DNA from 3 places in the Kitasatospora sp. NPDC032121 genome. Region 1 is predicted to be linked to each of the others. Evidence: riboswitches for the same ligand, from Rfam matches in the RefSeq annotation. Region 1 holds a riboswitch; each other region holds the start of a gene.
The links. A riboswitch is a leader RNA that binds a small molecule or an ion and turns the genes downstream of it on or off. The one in region 1 is predicted to bind cobalamin.

Region 1 (5,363 bases):
CTGAACGCGGTCGGGAGCCAACTGCTGGACCGGGACAGCCTGCCGGTCGGCCGGGTGGTGGCCGAACTGCAGGACCGGGAAGGCGGGTTGGCGATGCTGGAGGACGAGGAGAGCGATCTCGGCGCGACCTACGACCTGGTCTACGAGCGGCTGTCGGCGCGGGGCCGGGCGCTCTATCACCTGATCGGCGTACACCCCGGCCCCTTCGTGTCCGCCGAACTGGCGCGCGCGGTCGGCGTCGAGCGGGCCGAGCGGGCGATCGCGGAACTGCGTGACGTCCACTTGCTGGACGAGGTGGTGGACGAGGACGAGGGTGAGAACCGCTACCGGGCCCACGACGTGGTGCGGCTGCACGCCTACGGCCGGACCCAGGAGCTGCCCGACCGCGGGGCCCTCCTCGCCGCTGTCGTGGCGTACTACCGGGGCCGGGCGTCGGTCGCCGACCGTGCGATGGCCGCGAGACGGCTCCGCCTCCAGGACCCGAGCGGTGACGAGCTGCCCCGCTTCCCCTCCGACACCGCCGCGCTGGGGTGGCTGTACGCCGAGCGCGCCAACTTCCGCGCGGTGGTGGAGTCGGCGGCCGAGCAGGGGTGGCACGGCGAGGTGTGGCGGCTCTGCGAGTCGCTCTGGCTGCTGTACCACGACCGCAAGCTCTACCAGGACTGGATCGCCACCCACCGGATCGGCGTCGAGTCGGCGCAGTGGGACAACCAGCCCGCCGCCGTGGTCCGGATGCGCAACCAGCTGGCCCGGGCCCACTACGAGCGGAAGGAATTCCGGCTCGCCGCCGAGCAGTTGGCGCTCGCCACGGAGCAGGTGCCGCTGGTGGCCGACCGGCAGGTGCTGGGGGTGCTGTACGAGACGGACGGTCTGCTCTGCCTGGCCGACGGCCGTCCCGGCGACGCGGTGGAGCGGTTCACCCTGGCCCTCGCGGAGAACCGGGGCGACGAGCACGGCGAGATCGTCCAGAGCTACCACCTGGCGCAGGCGCTGATCGCGGACGGGCGCGCGGAGGAGGCGCTGACCGTGCTGGCCGGGGCCACTGACCAGGCCGAGCGGACGCAGGACGCCGACATGTTGATGAAGCTGCCGCTGGTCCGGGCCCGGGCCCACCGGGCCCTGGGGCAGCTGGACCTCGCCCTCGCCCAGGCCCAGGACTGCGCCCGGCAGGCCAGGCACCGGAGCCAGTACGCGAAGGAGGCGCAGGCCCACACCCTGCTCGCCTCCCTCGCCGAGGAGCGGGGCGACGAGGAACTGGCCGAGCGCAGCCGCGCGCGGCTGCGGGAGCTGCAGGGCTAGACGCGCTTCAGGGCCCGGTGCGGAACGACACCCGGGTGCGGTGCTCGCCGGTGCGGACGGTGAGCCCGTGCTCGGGGAGGGCGGCCGGGGCGCCGCCCTCGGCGAGCCAGCAGGCCACGGCCGAGCCGAGCAGCAGCGGGTCGATCGCCGGGTCGGGGCGGTTCCAGTCCGGTTCGGCGCGGGCTTCCAGCAGCAGGCCGGTGCGCAGCCGGAGCAGGTGGCGGGCCGGGCCGAGGGCGGCCACCGCGACGGCCAGGCCGGGGAGTTCGGCGGCGGTGTCGGCGAGCCAGCGGGCGGCGGGGAGTTCGGCGTGCACCTCGGTGCGGGCGAGGACCTCGGCCGTGTAGCGCAGGGCGTCGCCGGGGTGGTCGTCGGTGAGGGCGTGGAAGCCGCGCGGGGTGTGGCCGTCCGGGTCGAAGGGGTAGCGCCGGAGGCTGACGTCGGTGCCCTCGCTCCGGCCCTCGACGTCGTACGCGGTGGGCCCCTCGGTGGCGGCGGGGTGCGGGACGGGCTTGGGGTAGGGCGGCAGGGCCGGTTCGTCCCGGGGTTCGTCCAGCTCCTTCAGGAAGGAGTAGAGCAGCGGGCGCAGCAGGCGGGCGGACTCGCCGCGGTGGGCGAGCGACCGGTCGGTGATGCCGCTCAGGTCGGCCGGGTCCCGGGCCAGGGCCAGTTCGAGCTGGGCGGTGAGGTCCCCGTCGGGGTCGAGGACGGGCGCGGCCTGGCCGAAGGCGTAGCTGGGGGAGCGCGGGTCGAGTTCGGCGGCGCCGGTGGCGACGAGCAGGGTGCGGTGGTCCAGGGCGGCGCCGTAGACGGTGACCGAGCCGTGGTCGCCGATCACGCAGTCGGCGGCGACGAGTGCGGCCTGCCAGCCCTGGTGGGGTGGGATCAGGCGCAGGCCCATCCGGCAGGCGGCGGCGAGCAGCGCCTCGGGGTCGTGCCGGCTCCACACGTTGGGGTGCAGGACGACGGCCACCGTGTACTCGTCGGCGGGCAGTTGGCGGACCAGCCGCTGGGGCAGGTCGGGGTGGCGGCCGAATAACGAGTGCTCGCTCCAGGTGGAGCTGACGACGACGAGCCGTCGGCCGCCGACGGCGCCGAGCGCGGCGCGGTAGCCGTCACGGGAGCGCCGGCTGCCGAGCATCCGGTCGAAGCACGGGTCGCCGACGACCTGGGCGACGTCCAGCGCCTCGGGGCAGGAGTCCCGCAGCCGGTCCAGCTGCTCGGGGTGGGAGAGGCCCAGGACGTCGACGAACACCCTTCCGCGGTGGGTGAGTTCGTTGCGGGACAGGCCGGCGGCGCTGACCGTGTCGCCGGTGGACTCGGTGACCAGGCGGTTGTAGCCGGCGCCGTGCGGGAGGACGACGAGGCGGGCGTCCAGGCGGTGCATGGAGGAGTGGACGGCGCAGGCGACGGCAAGGTCGAAGCGGCGGCGGACGGCGTCTTCCCAGTCCAGCACGGTGAAGCCGGACAGGCCGTGCAGGTACTCGTCCAGGGCGCGGTCGGCGAAGGCGGAGCCGGGGTTGACGGTGAAGTAGCGCTCGATGCCGTCCGGGCTCAGCAGGGTGAGGACGTCCAGGACCCGGGTGGCCGAGGTGAGGGTGCGGGCGACCGCCAGCACGCGGGCCCTGACCGGTCGGGTGTTCCAGCGGTCGGCGGGCCAGGCGTGGGGGTGGGACGGCACACCATGATCGTACTCATCCGGTCGGGCCGCGGCGCGGTTCCGAGTGCGGGTCAGCCCGCGGCCGCGCTGGGCTCGTGGTGCTCGGCGGCGGCGCACTCGTCGAGCAGGGGGCGCATGGCCTCGTCCACGAGCCGGTAGCGCACCACTCGTCCGTCCCGGTCGCCGGTGACCACGCCGGCCGTGCGGAGCAGCCGCAGGGCCTGGGAGACGGCCGGGTCGCGCATGCCGGTGGCGACGGCGAGATCGCTGACGGCGAGCGGGCCGGCCCGATGGAGGGCGAGCAGCAGGGCGAGCCGGCCGGGGTCCGCGAGCAGGGAGAACCGCTCGGCCCAGGACCGGACGTGCGCGGGCTCGCCGATCGCGGCGATGGCCTCGCAGACCCGGTGTCCGTCGATGGTGCGGTGGCCCGCGCGGTCCTCCGGTACGAGATGCATGCGGACATTCTCGCAGGCAGGGGCCTGTGATCCTGGACACCTGCGCAGGTGCGCAGCCTTGCATGGGTCGGGGCGGGGCCCTACGGTGTTCCCCGCCGTGGTGCTCGGGAAGACCGGTGACGGACCCTCAGGGGTCCCAGCCCGGAGCGGCCCTCGCCACTGTGATCGGGTCGCTCCTCCGTCCACGGAGGAGCGTCGTCCGCACCCATGAAGCCACTGGGCGCCTCGTGCGCCTGGGAAGGCGGGTGCGGGTGTTCCCGTCAGCCAGGAGACCGGCCACGGCAGCTCACGAGGTTTTCCACGAGGTGCTGGAGCGTGATCCGCATGACCCTGCCCGAAACCGTTTCCGCCGGGACCGGACCCGGCCCCGCCGCGCTGCCCACCTTCAGATGGCGGCGCGAGGACACCGTCCGTACGGCCGGGCTGATGGCGGTGATCGTGGCCATGCACGTGGTGGCCTTCGGCACGCTGATCTTCCTGGTCGCACCCGAGCGGTACGCGGTCGGTACCCAGGTCTTCGGGGTGGGCCTGGGTATCACCGCGTACACCCTCGGCATGCGGCACGCCTTCGACGCCGACCACATCGCGGTGATCGACAACACCACCCGCAAGCTGATGGCGGACGGCAAGCGGCCGGTCTCGGTGGGCTTCTGGTTCGCCCTCGGGCACTCCTCGATGGTGGTGCTGATGGCCGCCCTGGTGGCGGGCGGCGCGCAGCTGGCGAACACGCTGATGGACGACGAGTCGGCCACCCACAAGTGGCTGGGCGTGGTCGGCACGACGGCCTCCGGTGCCTTCCTCTACCTGATCGGCGCGCTCAACCTGGCGGCGCTGCTCGGCATCCTCAAGGTGTTCCGCTCGATGCGGGCCGGGCGGTTCGACGAGAAGGAGCTGGAGGCGCACCTCGACTCGCGCGGCTTCATGGCCCGGGTGCTGAACCGGGCGACCCGTTCGATCACCCGGCCGGGGCAGATGTTCCCGGTGGGCATGGTGCTGGGCCTGGGCTTCGACACCGCGACCGAGGTCACCCTGATGGTGATGGCCGGCTCGGGTGCGGCCTCCGGGCTGCCGTGGTACGCGATCGTCTGCCTGCCGCTGCTGTTCGCGGCCGGGATGAGCCTGTTCGACACCCTGGACGGGACGTTCATGAACTTCGCGTACCAGTGGGCCTTCGCCAACCCGGTGCGGAAGGTGTACTACAACCTGACCATCACCGGGCTGTCGATCGCGGTGGCCTTCATCATCGGCACCATCGAGCTGGTCGGGGTGCTGCACGAGAAGCTCGACCTGACCGACCCGGTCACCGGGTTCATCGCGGACATCTCGCTGGACAACGTCGGCTACGCCATCGCCGGGCTGTTCGTGGTCGTCTGGGCGATCGCGATCGGGTACTGGAAGCTCGCCCGGGTGGAGAAGCGCTGGACGCCCGACAGTCCGTGACCGGGCGGCCGCCGGCCTCCGAGCACGTGGAGCGGCGCCGCCCCGAACCCGGGGAGGCGCCCGCGGCCCGCCCGTTCCCGGGCACCGGATCGGCGCCGAACGACGCGGCGGGTGGGGGAGCGGGGTGCGCGGCGCGGTCGCGCGGGGGCGCGCAAGGGGCACCGGGGGTTCTGTCGGGGGCGCTCGGCGGGCGGTTCGGGCCGGGGGTTCGTAGGCTCGACGCATGGCGGATGCGTACGCGGGGCGGCGGGAGCGGGTGAGGGAGCACTGCAGTGCGGCCGGGGCCGACGCGGCGCTGATCACCCGTGCGGCGAACGTGCGGTACCTGACGGGCTGCGCGCCCTGCGGGGCGAGTCTGCTGCTGACCAGAGAGCGGGCCCTGCTCGCGCTGCCGGACGACCTGCCGCCGGACGACACCGGCGAGCACCTGATCGCCCCGGACGTCACCCGGCTGCCGGTGGCGGGCGGGTCGGACACCGCGCTGGCCGCCGCGTCGGCCGCCGCGCGCT
Region 2 (5,363 bases), on a different contig from region 1:
GCCGCGGGTCTTCAACCCGCAGTCCGGGTTGACCCAGAGCCGCTCCGCCGGGATCGCCGCCAGGCCCGCGCGCAGCAGGGAGACCGCCTCCGCGGTGCCGGGGACGCGCGGCGAGTGGATGTCCCAGACGCCGGGGCCCACCTCGCGCGGGTAGCCCGCCTCGGCGAGTTCACCGGCCACCTCCATGTGGGAGCGGGTGGCCTCCAGCGAGATGACGTCCGCGTCGAGGTCGTCGATCGCGGTCATGATCGCGCCGAACTCGGCGTAGCACATGTGGGTGTGGATCTGGGTGTCGGCCCGCACCCCGGAAGTGGCCAGCCGGAAGGCCTCGGTGGCCCAGTCCAGGTACGCCGGGCGGGCGGCGGCCCGCAGCGGGAGGGTCTCGCGCAGGGCCGGTTCGTCCACCTGGACCACGGCCGCGCCCGCCGCCTCCAGGTCGCCGACCTCGTCGCGCAGGGCGAGGGCGACCTGGCGGGCGGTGTCGGCGAGCGGCTGGTCGTCGCGGACGAAGGACCACGCGAGCATGGTGACCGGGCCGGTGAGCATGCCCTTGACCGGGCGGTCGGTCAGGCTCTGCGCGTAGCCGAACCAGTCGGTGGTCATCGGGTGCGGGCGGGAGATGTCCCCGGCCAGCACCGGCGGGCGTACGTACCGGGTGCCGTACGACTGGACCCAGCCGTGCCGGGTGGCGAGGTAGCCGGTGAGCTGCTCGGCGAAGTACTGGACCATGTCGTTGCGTTCGGGCTCGCCGTGCACCAGGACGTCCAGGCCGGCCTTCTCCTGGTAGGCGATGACCTCGCGGATCTCGGCCTCCATCCGCTCCCGGTAGGTGTTCGCGTCGATCCGACCAGCCGTCAGATCGGCGCGTGCGGTGCGCAGTTCGGTGGTCTGCGGGAAGGATCCGATGGTGGTGGTCGGCAGCAGCGGCAGGCCGAGCCGGGCGCGCTGGGCCTCGGCCCGCTGCGGGTAGGCCTGGGCCCGGCGGGTGTCGTCGGCGGTGACGGCGGCGGCCCGGGCGCGCACCGCCGGGTCGTGGGTGATCGGGGAGTTGGCGCGGGAGGCGAGGTCGGCTCGGTTGGCGGCGAGTTCGGCGGTGATCGCGCCGGTGCCCTCGCGCAGGCCGCGGGCGAGCAGCGCCGTCTCGGCGGCCTTCTGCTTGGCGAAGGCCAGCCAGCGGGCGATCTGCGGGTCCAACTCCCGTTCGGCGGCGGCGTCGAGCGGGACGTGCAGCAGGGAGCAGGACGGCGCGACGTCGACGATGCCGGCGAGGCCCAGCAGGGTCGCCAGGGTGGACAGCGACTTCTCCAGGTCGTTGATCCAGATGTTGCGCCCGTCGATCACCCCGGCGACCAGCCGCTTGCCGGGCAGGCCGCCGACGGCGGCGAGGTCCTCCAGGTTGGCGGCGGCCGGACCGGTGAAGTCCAGCGCCAGGCCCTCCACCGGGGCCTTGGCCAGCACCGGCAGCGCCTCGCCGAGCCGGTCGAAGTAGCTCGCGATCAGCAGCTTGGGCCGCTCGGTGAGGGCGCCGAGCTCGCGGTAGGCCCGGGCGGCGGCGTTCAGCTCGGCCGGGGTCCGGTCCTGGACCAGCGCGGGCTCGTCCAGCTGGACCCACTCGGCCCCCGCGGCCCCGAGCGCCGCGAGCAGCTCCGCGTAGACCGGCAGCAGCCGGTCCAGCAGGGTGATCGGCTGGAAGTCCTCGGCCACCCCGGGGGCCGGCTTGGCCAGCAGCAGGTAGGTCACCGGACCGACCAGCACCGGACGGGCGGTGTGGCCGAGCGCGAGGGCCTCCTCGAACTCGCCGACCGCCTTGGCCGGGTTCGCGGCGAACACCGTGTCCGGCCCCAACTCCGGCACCAGGTAGTGGTAGTTGGTGTCGAACCACTTGGTCATCTCCAGCGGCGCGACGTCCTGGTTGCCGCGCGCCATCGCGAAGTACCCGTCCAGCGGGTCGGCGTCGACCGCCTCCCGGTGCCGCGGCGGGATCGCGCCGACCGCCACGCTGGCGTCCAGCACGTGGTCGTAGAACGAGAAGTCACCGGTCGGGACCTCCCCGACCCCCGCCTCGGCGAGCTGGGCCCAGTTGGTCCGGCGCAGGTCGGCCGCGGTCGACAGCAGCGCCTCGGCCGTGACCACGCCCTTCCAGTAGCCCTCGATCGCCTTCTTCAGTTCACGGTCACGACCCTGCCGGGGGTAGCCGTACGCGGTGGCCACGGACGCCGCGGCTGCGGACTTCGCTGTCAAGGGACTCTCCTTCGCGAGCCTGAATCCTCAAGTGCACCGGTGGTGGCACGAGGACGCGAAGGGATGACGAACCGGACGGACACCCGCACCCGTGCACGGCTCCGCCTGGTATGGTCGCCGACCCGCCCACGAGGTCACCGGATGGCCGCACGCGAACGGTCGCGCACGGGCAGTGGCAGGTCTTCGGACTCGTGGGCACGCCCACCCGGCCGAAACCGGGGCGGACACCTACTGGCCGTCGCTTCCCAGACCCGTCCCGGGTCCAGTGCGTATGACGGCGGTCGTTCCCACTCACCGCTGCGGGGCAGTCCCGGACTGGCCAGTTGAAAGGCGTCACCGGGTTCCCTCTTACGACACCCCGCCTGGCGGACGGGGCGAACCAGCTGCGTCGCCAGCTTAGGGGCAGAAGGTCGCCGTCGAGGCGGAAATCTCGAAAGGCGTCCGTATCGTGGGACGTCGCCGCCGCGTACGGCTACTCGGCCGAAGGTCCGCGCAGCTTGTCGGGGCCGCCGTCCTCCGGGACCAGCTCGGGGACGGGGTGGGGCCGCCCCTGCGAGTCGATCGCCACGAAGACCAGCTCCGCCGTCGCCACCCGGGTCACCGGCCCGGCGAGGTTCCAACGCTCCGAGGTCACCTCCACCGACACGTCCATCGAGGTCCGCCCGACGCTGCCGACCCGGGCTCGGACGGTGAGGAGGTCTCCCGCCCGGACGGGCGCGAGGAACGACATCCCCCGGACGGAGACGGTGACCGCGGGAACACCGGCGTGCCGGCCCGCGGCCGCGGCGGCCGCGTCGTCGATCAGCTTCATCATCACGCCGCCGTGCACCGAACCGTAGAGGTTGGTGTCGTGGTCGCTCATGATGTGGGCGAGGGTGACCGCCGAGTCGGCCGGGGTGCGGGAGAGGACAGCGGGACTGGTCACAGCGACGGCCCGCCCGTCATGGCGCCGTGGGAATCGTGGTCGGCGTTCCGCTGCACGGAACTCTCCTTCGTGAGGTCGCGCACCTCGGGCACGCCGAGGAGCGGGCAGCCGTCCGTATACGGCCCACCCGCACCATCGGCCCGCCCTCGGGGTCGTGGTGGGCCGCGGGCCACCACGGCACGCGGGCAGCGGCAGGTCTTCGGACTCGTGGGCGCGCCCTCCCGGCCGAACCGGGACGGACACCCACCGGTCGTCGCTCCCCGGACCCGTTGCCGGGCCCGGCGCGCAGGACGGCGGTCGTTGCCGCTCGCCGCCGCGGGCGGTCCCGGACTCCCTCCGGGTTCCCTCGTGACGACACCCCGCCCGGCGGGCGGGGCGAACCAGCTGCCTCGCCAGCTTACGTCCATCCGCGCAGCTCACAGCCACCGCCCACCGCTTCGGCCGGCCATGCACGGCCCCCGGGCCCGTACGCCGGGGCGGACGGCAGAATGTCCCCCATGCGGCACATCTTCGTCATCGGCATCGGTGCGGGCGACCCGGACCACCTCACCCTGCAAGCGGTCAAGGCGATCGGTCGCACCGACGTCTTCTTCATCCTCGACAAGAGCGAGGAACGGCAGGACCTGATCGCGCTGCGCCGCCGGATGCTGGCCGAGCACGGACGGCCCGGGCACCGCGTGGTCGAGGTGCCGGACGCCGAGCGGGACCGCACGACCCCGGCGTACGCGGCCGCCGTGGACGACTGGCGCGTCCGCCGCGCCGACCTGGTCGAACAGCTGCTCGCCGAGCACCTCGGCCCGGGCGAGAGCGGCGCGTTCCTGGTCTGGGGCGACCCGGCCCTCTACGACAGCGTCATCGCCGTGGTGGACGACGTGTCCACCCGGGGCGGCGCGCCGTTCGAGTACCAGGTCATCCCGGGCATCAGTAGCGTCTCCGCGCTCGCCGCCCGGCACCGCACCACGCTGACCAGGGTCGGCCGCCCGGTGCAGATCACCACCGGCCGCCGCCTGGCCGAGGGCTTCCCCGAGGGGGTGGACGACGTGGTGGTGATGCTCGACGGCCGGGCCGCCTTCACCGAGATCGACCCCGAGGGGCTGGAGATCCACTACGGCGCCTACCTCGGCACCCCCGACGAGGTGCTCGACTCCGGGCCGCTCGCCGAGGCGGCCCCGCGGATCCGTGAACTGCGGGAGCGGGCCCGGGAGCGCAAGGGCTGGATCATGGACACCTACCTGCTCCGGCGCTCGGACGGCTGACGGCCCACGGCTGACGGCTCACGGCTCACGGCTCACGGCTCACGGCTCACGGCTGACCGCTTCTCGCTTCCCGCCGACCGGGTCAGACGGTGAGCCGACCGCGGCCTCAGTCCAGCAGCTTCGCCAGTACCCGGTCGAGCGCGCGCAGGTCCTCCGGCGGCAGTCCGAGCAGCGCGTCCGGCGGCGTGGTGAGGATCGCGGTGGCGAGCGCCGCCTTCGCCTCGCCCTCCTCGGTGAGGTGGACCAGCTTGGAGCGCCGGTCGGCCGGGTTGGTGATGCGTTCGGCGAGCCCGCGCCGCACCAGGTCGTCCACGATGACGGTGGTGTACGGCGGATCGGCGGTCAGCCGCTCGGCCAGCTCCCGCAGGGTGATCGGGCCGGCGGCGAGCCGGCGCAGCGCCCTGACCCGACTGAAGCTCATGCCCAGGGCGTCGGCGACGGTCTTGCGGCGGTCGTCGCGCTCCAGCACGAGCGCGTACATCCCCTGCCAGACCCGGGCCGCCATGGCGGCGTCGGCCCCGCTCCCCTTGGGGTGCCCGCCGGTGTCAAGGCGCTCCATCAGGCGTCCACCGTCTCCTTCGTCTCCTCGGTTCCCTCGGCCGGCTCCTGCTCGGCGAGCCGTCGCGCCACGCGCTCGGCCGTCGTCCGGGCCCAGCGGCCGGAAGTGAGCGTACCGGTGACCAGCACGGCCGCCCCGCAGCCGGCGATGATCCACCAGGCCGTCCGCGCGGCCCCGGTGAAGTCCGCCGGGTCCGCCAGGGCGGTTCCGGCCATCAGGGCGCCGGTCACCGCGACGCCCAGGGACTGGCCGACCTGCCGGCTGGTGGAGGCCACGGCCGCCGCCACCCCGGCCTGAGAGCGGGGCATCCCGGAGACGGCGGTGTTGGTGATGGGCGCGTTGACCAGGCCGAAGCCGGTACCGAAGAGCAGGAAGGCGACGA
Region 3 (5,363 bases), on a different contig from region 1:
GGCGGGAAGGACTTGAGGAACTGCCGCTTCTCCTCGGCCCCGGGCGTCGCGTAGTCGTTGATCACGATCACTTCGGGGTCGCGCTCCACCACGCTCTCCCAGCCGGCCGTGACCCAGGTGTCGGCGAGGTCGCCCATGATGTTGGTCCCGCCGGCCTTGGCGATGATCTCGTTGGCGGCGGCGAACTTCCCGGCGGTGTACGGCTTGTCCTGCCCGCTGTCGTACAGGAAGACGGACGGGTGGCGCTCGGGCTGCGGGACGGCGGCGATCTGCGCCTTGAAGTCGGCGATCAGCTTGTCGGAGCGGTCCTTGACGTCGAAGATCTCGCCGAGGTTGGCCAGGTCGGTGTAGAGCGCCTCCAGCGGGTCCATCACGCCGCGCACGGTGCCCCTGCCGGTGCGGCAGGACTCGCTGAGCACGTACGAGTCGACGCCGAGCGCCTTGAAGGCCTGCGGGGTGACGCCGCCGCCCTCGTCGAAGCCGTAGTGCCAGCCGGCGAAGACCAGGTCGGCCTTGGCGTCCAGGGCGATCTCCTTGGTGAGCACCTTCTTGGAGAGCCAGGTGGTCTGCTGGTAGCCGTCCTTCCAGGCGACCTTGTCGATCTGCCCCTTGTCGTCGGGCATCACGTAGCCGGCCATCCGGTCGGCGAGGCCCAGGGAGAGCATCAGCTCGGTGATGTTGACGTCGTTGGTCACCACCCGGGCGGGCTTCCGGTCGAAGGTGAGCTTCTCGCCGCAGTTGTCCACCGTCACCGGGTAGTGGGCGGAGGCGGTGGCGGTCTCCTTGGGGGCGATCTCGGCGCCGCAGGCGGTGAGTCCGAGGGTGAGCAGGGCGGTGGCGGCAACGGCCTTGGTGCGCACGGTGGTTCCTCTGGGCAGGGGGGGCGGATCAGGCGGGGTGGTCGAGACGGTCGAACAGCAGCTGGAGGGCACCGCTCTCCGGGTGCCGCACCGGGGTGGCCCGGACGCCGAACACCTCGGCCAGCAGGGCGGGTCGGAGCACCTCCTCGGGCGTGCCGGAGGCGACGATCCGGCCGGCCCGCAGCACGTACAGCAGGTCGCAGTGACCCGCCGCCAGGTTGAGGTCGTGCAGCGCGGTGAGCACCGTCGGGCCGGCCTCGCGGGCGAGCGCCAGCACCTCCAACTGGTGGGCGATGTCGAGGTGGTTGGTGGGTTCGTCCAGCACCAGCAGGCGCGGCTCCTGGACCAGGGCGCGGGCGAACAGCACCCGCTGCTTCTCGCCCCCGGACAGGCTCAGGAAGCCGCGCTCGGCCAGGTGCCCGGCCCGGACCTTGCGCAGCGCCTCGGCGCAGCGCTCCGCGTCCCCGTCGGTGGGGGCGCCGAAGCCGCGGCGGTGCGGCAGCCGGCCCATCGCGACCACCTCGGCGACGGTGAAGTCGAACTCGGCGGAGTGCTCCTGGGTCAGCGCGGCCACCCGGCGGGCCGTCTCGCGGGCGGTGAGGGCGTGCAGGTCGTCGCCGGCCAGCCGGACCGCGCCGCCGGCCGGCCTCAGCACCCGGTAGACGCAGCGCAGCAGCGTCGACTTGCCGCTGCCGTTCGGGCCGATGAGCCCGACCACCTGTCCGGCAGTGGCCGCCAGGCTCACCTCGTGGACCAGCCGGGTGCCGGCCAGCTCCACCGAGACGGCGTCGACGGCGAGGTCCTGGGCGTGCGCGGCCACGGCGGCCGCCTCGGTCACGTCGGTCACCGGGTGCCTCCGAAGGACTGGCCGCGGCGGCGCATCATCAGCAGGAAGGCGGGCACGCCGAGCACCGCGGTGAACACCCCGACGGGCAGTTCGGCGGGCGCCAGCAGGGTGCGCGAGGCGATGTCCACCCAGACCAGCAGCAGGGCCCCGGCGAGCGGGGCGATCACCAGCACCCGGCGGTGTCCGGCGCCGACCAGCATCCGGGCCAGGTGCGGCATCAGCAGCCCGACGAAGCCGATCGCCCCGCTGACCGCGACCACGGTGCCGGTGACGGCGGCGGTCACCACGAACAGCTCGCGGCGCAGCCGGTCCGGGTCCACGCCGAGCGAGGCGGAGGTCTCGTCGCCCATCGCGAGCGCGTCCAGCCGTCCGGCGGCGCAGGCCAGGTAGGCGAGGCCGGCCAGGACGGTGACGGCGGCGATCGGCACCGAGCCCCAGGTGGCACCGCCGAGGCTGCCGAGCAGCCACATCATGGCGTCCCGGGCGGCCTCGCCGCGGTCGGCGGCGAAGACCATCAGGGTGGTGGCGGCGGAGAATCCGTAGGACAGGGCGGTGCCGGTGAGCACCAGGCGCAGCGGGGTGAGCCCGAACGCGGTGCGGGCGGCGAGGTAGACCAGCGTCATGGCGGCCAGGGCGGAGCCGAAGGCGGAGGCGGAGATCGCCCACACGCCGAGCGAGGCGAAGGCGCCGAACAGCAGGACGGCGTTGGCGCCGACCGCCGCGCCGGAGGAGATGCCGAGGACGAAGGGGTCGGCCAGCGCGTTGCGCACCAGGGCCTGGACGGCGACGCCGCAGGCGGCCAGTCCGGCGCCGACCACGGCGGCCAGTACGGTGCGCGGCAGCCGGATCTCCCAGACGATCGCGTACGCCGCCGCCTCGTCCGCCTCCAGTCGACCGCCCGTCAGCCCGGCGCCCAGCAGCCGCAGCACCCGGGGCAGGCCGAGCCCGGAGGAGCCGAGGGCGACCCCGCAGACCAGCGAGAGCAGGAGGGCGGCGCCGAGGCCGGCGGCGAGCGGGACGACGGGTGTGCGACGAGTGGGCGGGCCGACTGCACGGTCTGCGGGTGCGCGGTTCACGGGTGCGCCTTGCCTCGGGCCGGGGGTGCGCCGGGGCGGGCGCGGGCCGGGGCGTGCCGGGGCGCCGTTCCCCTCGCAGTCCACGGCGAGTTGTCGGGAGTTCGGCGGCCGAGGGTGATCGGGCTGGCGCGGCCGTACGGGCTGGTACGGGCCGTGCTCACCGTTGCGGGTCAGCGCCGGATTCACACCGGACTTCCCCTCGGACGCCCTGGCAGCATAACAGCCACTCAGGGCAGGCAACCCTTACCGTTCGAGGATCGGGCGTGAACGCACGACCGCCCCCGTCCGGTGGTCCGGACGGGGGCGGTCGGGTGGCGACGCGTCAGGCTCAGGCCTGCTTGGTCTCCCAGAAGATCTTGTCGACCTCGGCGATCAGGTCCAGCAGGGCCTGGCCGGTGGCCGGGTCGGTGGACGCCTTGGCGGCCGAGGCGGCCTTCAGGGTGTCGTTGATCAGCTGGTGCAGCTGCGGGTACTTCTCGAAGTGCGGGGCCTTGAAGTAGTCGCTCCACAGCACCGAGATGTGGTGCTTGACGGCCTCGGCGCGCTGCTCCTTGATGATGATGGCGCGGGCGCGGAAGTGCGGGTCCTCGTTGGCCTGGTACTTCTCCTGGGTGGCCTTGACGGACTCGGCCTCGAGCTTGGCCTGCGCGGGGTCGTACACGCCGCAGGGCAGGTCGCAGTGGGCGTGGGCGGTGGCGCGCGGTGCAAACAGACGAGAGAACATGGGAGTCCTTCCTTAGATCGTCTTCCCGCGCCCGAGATTACCCTTCCGCCCGCCCGGTTTCGCGATCGGGCGGCGGGCCTAGGGCGAAAGACGGACCCGCAACCGGGGTATTCCGGACATCGGGGCGCTGACGGCCCGTACGGCAGACTGGGGGACGGGCGGAGCGGGAGGAGGAGTCGTGGCGCGGAGCACGCGACCGGAGGACGTCGGAGCCGGGGACCGGGGCGGTGTGCTGCCGTTCGGGCTGGTCGACGTGGCGGGGCCGTCGATGGTCCCGACCCTGCGCGAGGGCGACCGGCTGCTGGTCCGGTACGGCGCGCCGATCCGGCCGGGCGCGGTGGTGGTCTTCCGGCACCCGTTCCAGCAGGACCTGCTGGTGGTGAAGCGGGCCGTCGAGCGCCGGCCCAAGGGCTGGTGGCTGCTGTCGGACAACCGCCCGGTGGACAGCGACAGCCGCAGTTACGGCGCCGTCCCGGACGAGCTGGTGCTCGGCCGGGCGCTGCTGCGGCTGAACCCGAGCCCGGCCTGGCTGGCGCCGGGGCGCCGGCTGGAGCGGCTGCTGCTCACCCCGCGGCTGGCCCGGGTGCCGGGCCTGGCCCGCCGGCTCGGCGCCTGGGTGGAGGAGGTCTGAGGCCCTGGGGCCCGGACTCCCGGGGCTCCGAGCTCCCGGGGGCCTGGGTTCGCGAGGGCCTAGGCCCGGGCCGCGGCCTCCGCCTCCTGGCGCTTGCGGGCCCGGTAGGCGGCCACGTTGGCGCGGGTCGCGCAGCGGTCCGAGCAGTAGCGGCGGGAGCGGTTGGTCGAGGTGTCCAGGTAGGCGTTGCGGCAGGGCACGGCCTGGCAGATGCCGAGCCGGTCGGCGCCCAGCTCGGTCAGGTGGACGGCCAGGCCCATGCAGGCGACCGCGGTGTAGTGCGCGGTGGCGGTGGGGGAGTTGTCGGCCAGGTGCAGGTGCCAGCGCGGCCGCCCGGCGTCGTCCAGGTAGTCGTGTCCGGAGACCAGCGGGCTGACGGGGTACTCCATCAGCAGGCTGTTCAGCAGGTCGACGCCGCGGACCTCGTCGCCCTCGGCGGCGGCCTCGAAGACGCCGCGCAGCCTGGTCCGCACCGCCCGCAGCCGGGGCAGGTCGGACTCGTCGGCGAGGGCGGCGGCCCGCGAGGAGTCGGAGAACAGGCCGCGCACCGCCTCCACGGAGGTCAGCGCGTCGGTGCCGCGCTCGGGCTCCTCGGTGTTCACCAGCCGAACGGCGAGATCGGCGTAGGCGGCGAGCTCCACAGGGGTCCTTCCAGATTCGGTAACGGGCTGACTGCTTCCAGCCTATTACTCGTACGGCGTTCCGGCCTCCTCTCCCCGGCGGGAAAGGGGGCGGCGCCCGGCAGGACGGGTCTGCCGGGCGCCGACGGTACCGCCTAGAGCACCTTGGACAGGAAGGCCCTGGTGCGCTCGTGCTGCGGGTTGGTGAGCACCTCGCGGGGGTTGCCGGACTCGACCACCACGCCGCCGTCCATGAACACCAGGGCGTCGCCGACCTCGCGGGCGAAGCCCATCTCGTGGGTGACGACCACCATGGTCATGCCCTCCTCGGCGAGGCCGCGCATGACGTCGAGGACGTCGCCGACCAGCTCCGGGTCGAGTGCGGAGGTGGGCTCGTCGAAGAGCATCAGCTTGGGCTTCATGGCCAGCGCGCGGGCGATCGCCACGCGCTGCTGCTGGCCGCCGGAGAGCTGCGAGGGGTAGTTCCCGGCCTTGTCGGCCAGGCCGACCCGCTCCAGCAGGGCCATGCCGCGCTCGCGGGCGTCGGCCCTGCTCTCGCCCTTGACCTGGACCGGCGCCTCCATGACGTTCTCGACGGCGGTCAT

Region 2: it holds a riboswitch for cobalamin, as region 1 does, so the genes downstream of both, metE (5-methyltetrahydropteroyltriglutamate--homocysteine S-methyltransferase) here and nicT (Nickel transporter NicT) in region 1, are expected to answer to the same signal.
Region 3: it holds a riboswitch for cobalamin, as region 1 does, so the genes downstream of both, ACZ5OX_RS14920 (FecCD family ABC transporter permease) here and nicT (Nickel transporter NicT) in region 1, are expected to answer to the same signal.

What each region holds. Positions count from the first base shown of each region.
Region 1 covers NZ_JBVILX010000001.1:137,146-142,508, reverse strand. Annotated here, with positions in the region: gene ACZ5OX_RS00600 (AAA family ATPase) at 1-1,299, shown strand, start outside; gene ACZ5OX_RS00595 (hypothetical protein) at 1,307-2,980, opposite strand; gene ACZ5OX_RS00590 (ArsR/SmtB family transcription factor) at 3,031-3,414, opposite strand; cobalamin riboswitch at 3,496-3,709, shown strand; gene nicT (Nickel transporter NicT) at 3,739-4,854, shown strand; gene ACZ5OX_RS00580 (M24 family metallopeptidase) at 5,078-5,363, shown strand, end outside.
Region 2 covers NZ_JBVILX010000003.1:343,690-349,052, reverse strand. Annotated here, with positions in the region: gene metE (5-methyltetrahydropteroyltriglutamate--homocysteine S-methyltransferase) at 1-2,241, opposite strand, end outside; cobalamin riboswitch at 2,415-2,623, opposite strand; gene ACZ5OX_RS12515 (acyl-CoA thioesterase) at 2,714-3,166, opposite strand; gene cobF (precorrin-6A synthase (deacetylating)) at 3,664-4,422, shown strand; gene ACZ5OX_RS12505 (MarR family winged helix-turn-helix transcriptional regulator) at 4,529-4,981, opposite strand; gene ACZ5OX_RS12500 (MFS transporter) at 4,981-5,363, opposite strand, start outside.
Region 3 covers NZ_JBVILX010000004.1:209,566-214,928, reverse strand. Annotated here, with positions in the region: gene ACZ5OX_RS14930 (ABC transporter substrate-binding protein) at 1-860, opposite strand, end outside; gene ACZ5OX_RS14925 (ABC transporter ATP-binding protein) at 889-1,698, opposite strand; gene ACZ5OX_RS14920 (FecCD family ABC transporter permease) at 1,704-2,783, opposite strand; cobalamin riboswitch at 2,906-3,043, opposite strand; gene sodN (superoxide dismutase, Ni) at 3,112-3,507, opposite strand; gene sodX (nickel-type superoxide dismutase maturation protease) at 3,776-4,138, shown strand; gene ACZ5OX_RS14905 (CGNR zinc finger domain-containing protein) at 4,198-4,779, opposite strand; gene ACZ5OX_RS14900 (amino acid ABC transporter ATP-binding protein) at 4,914-5,363, opposite strand, start outside.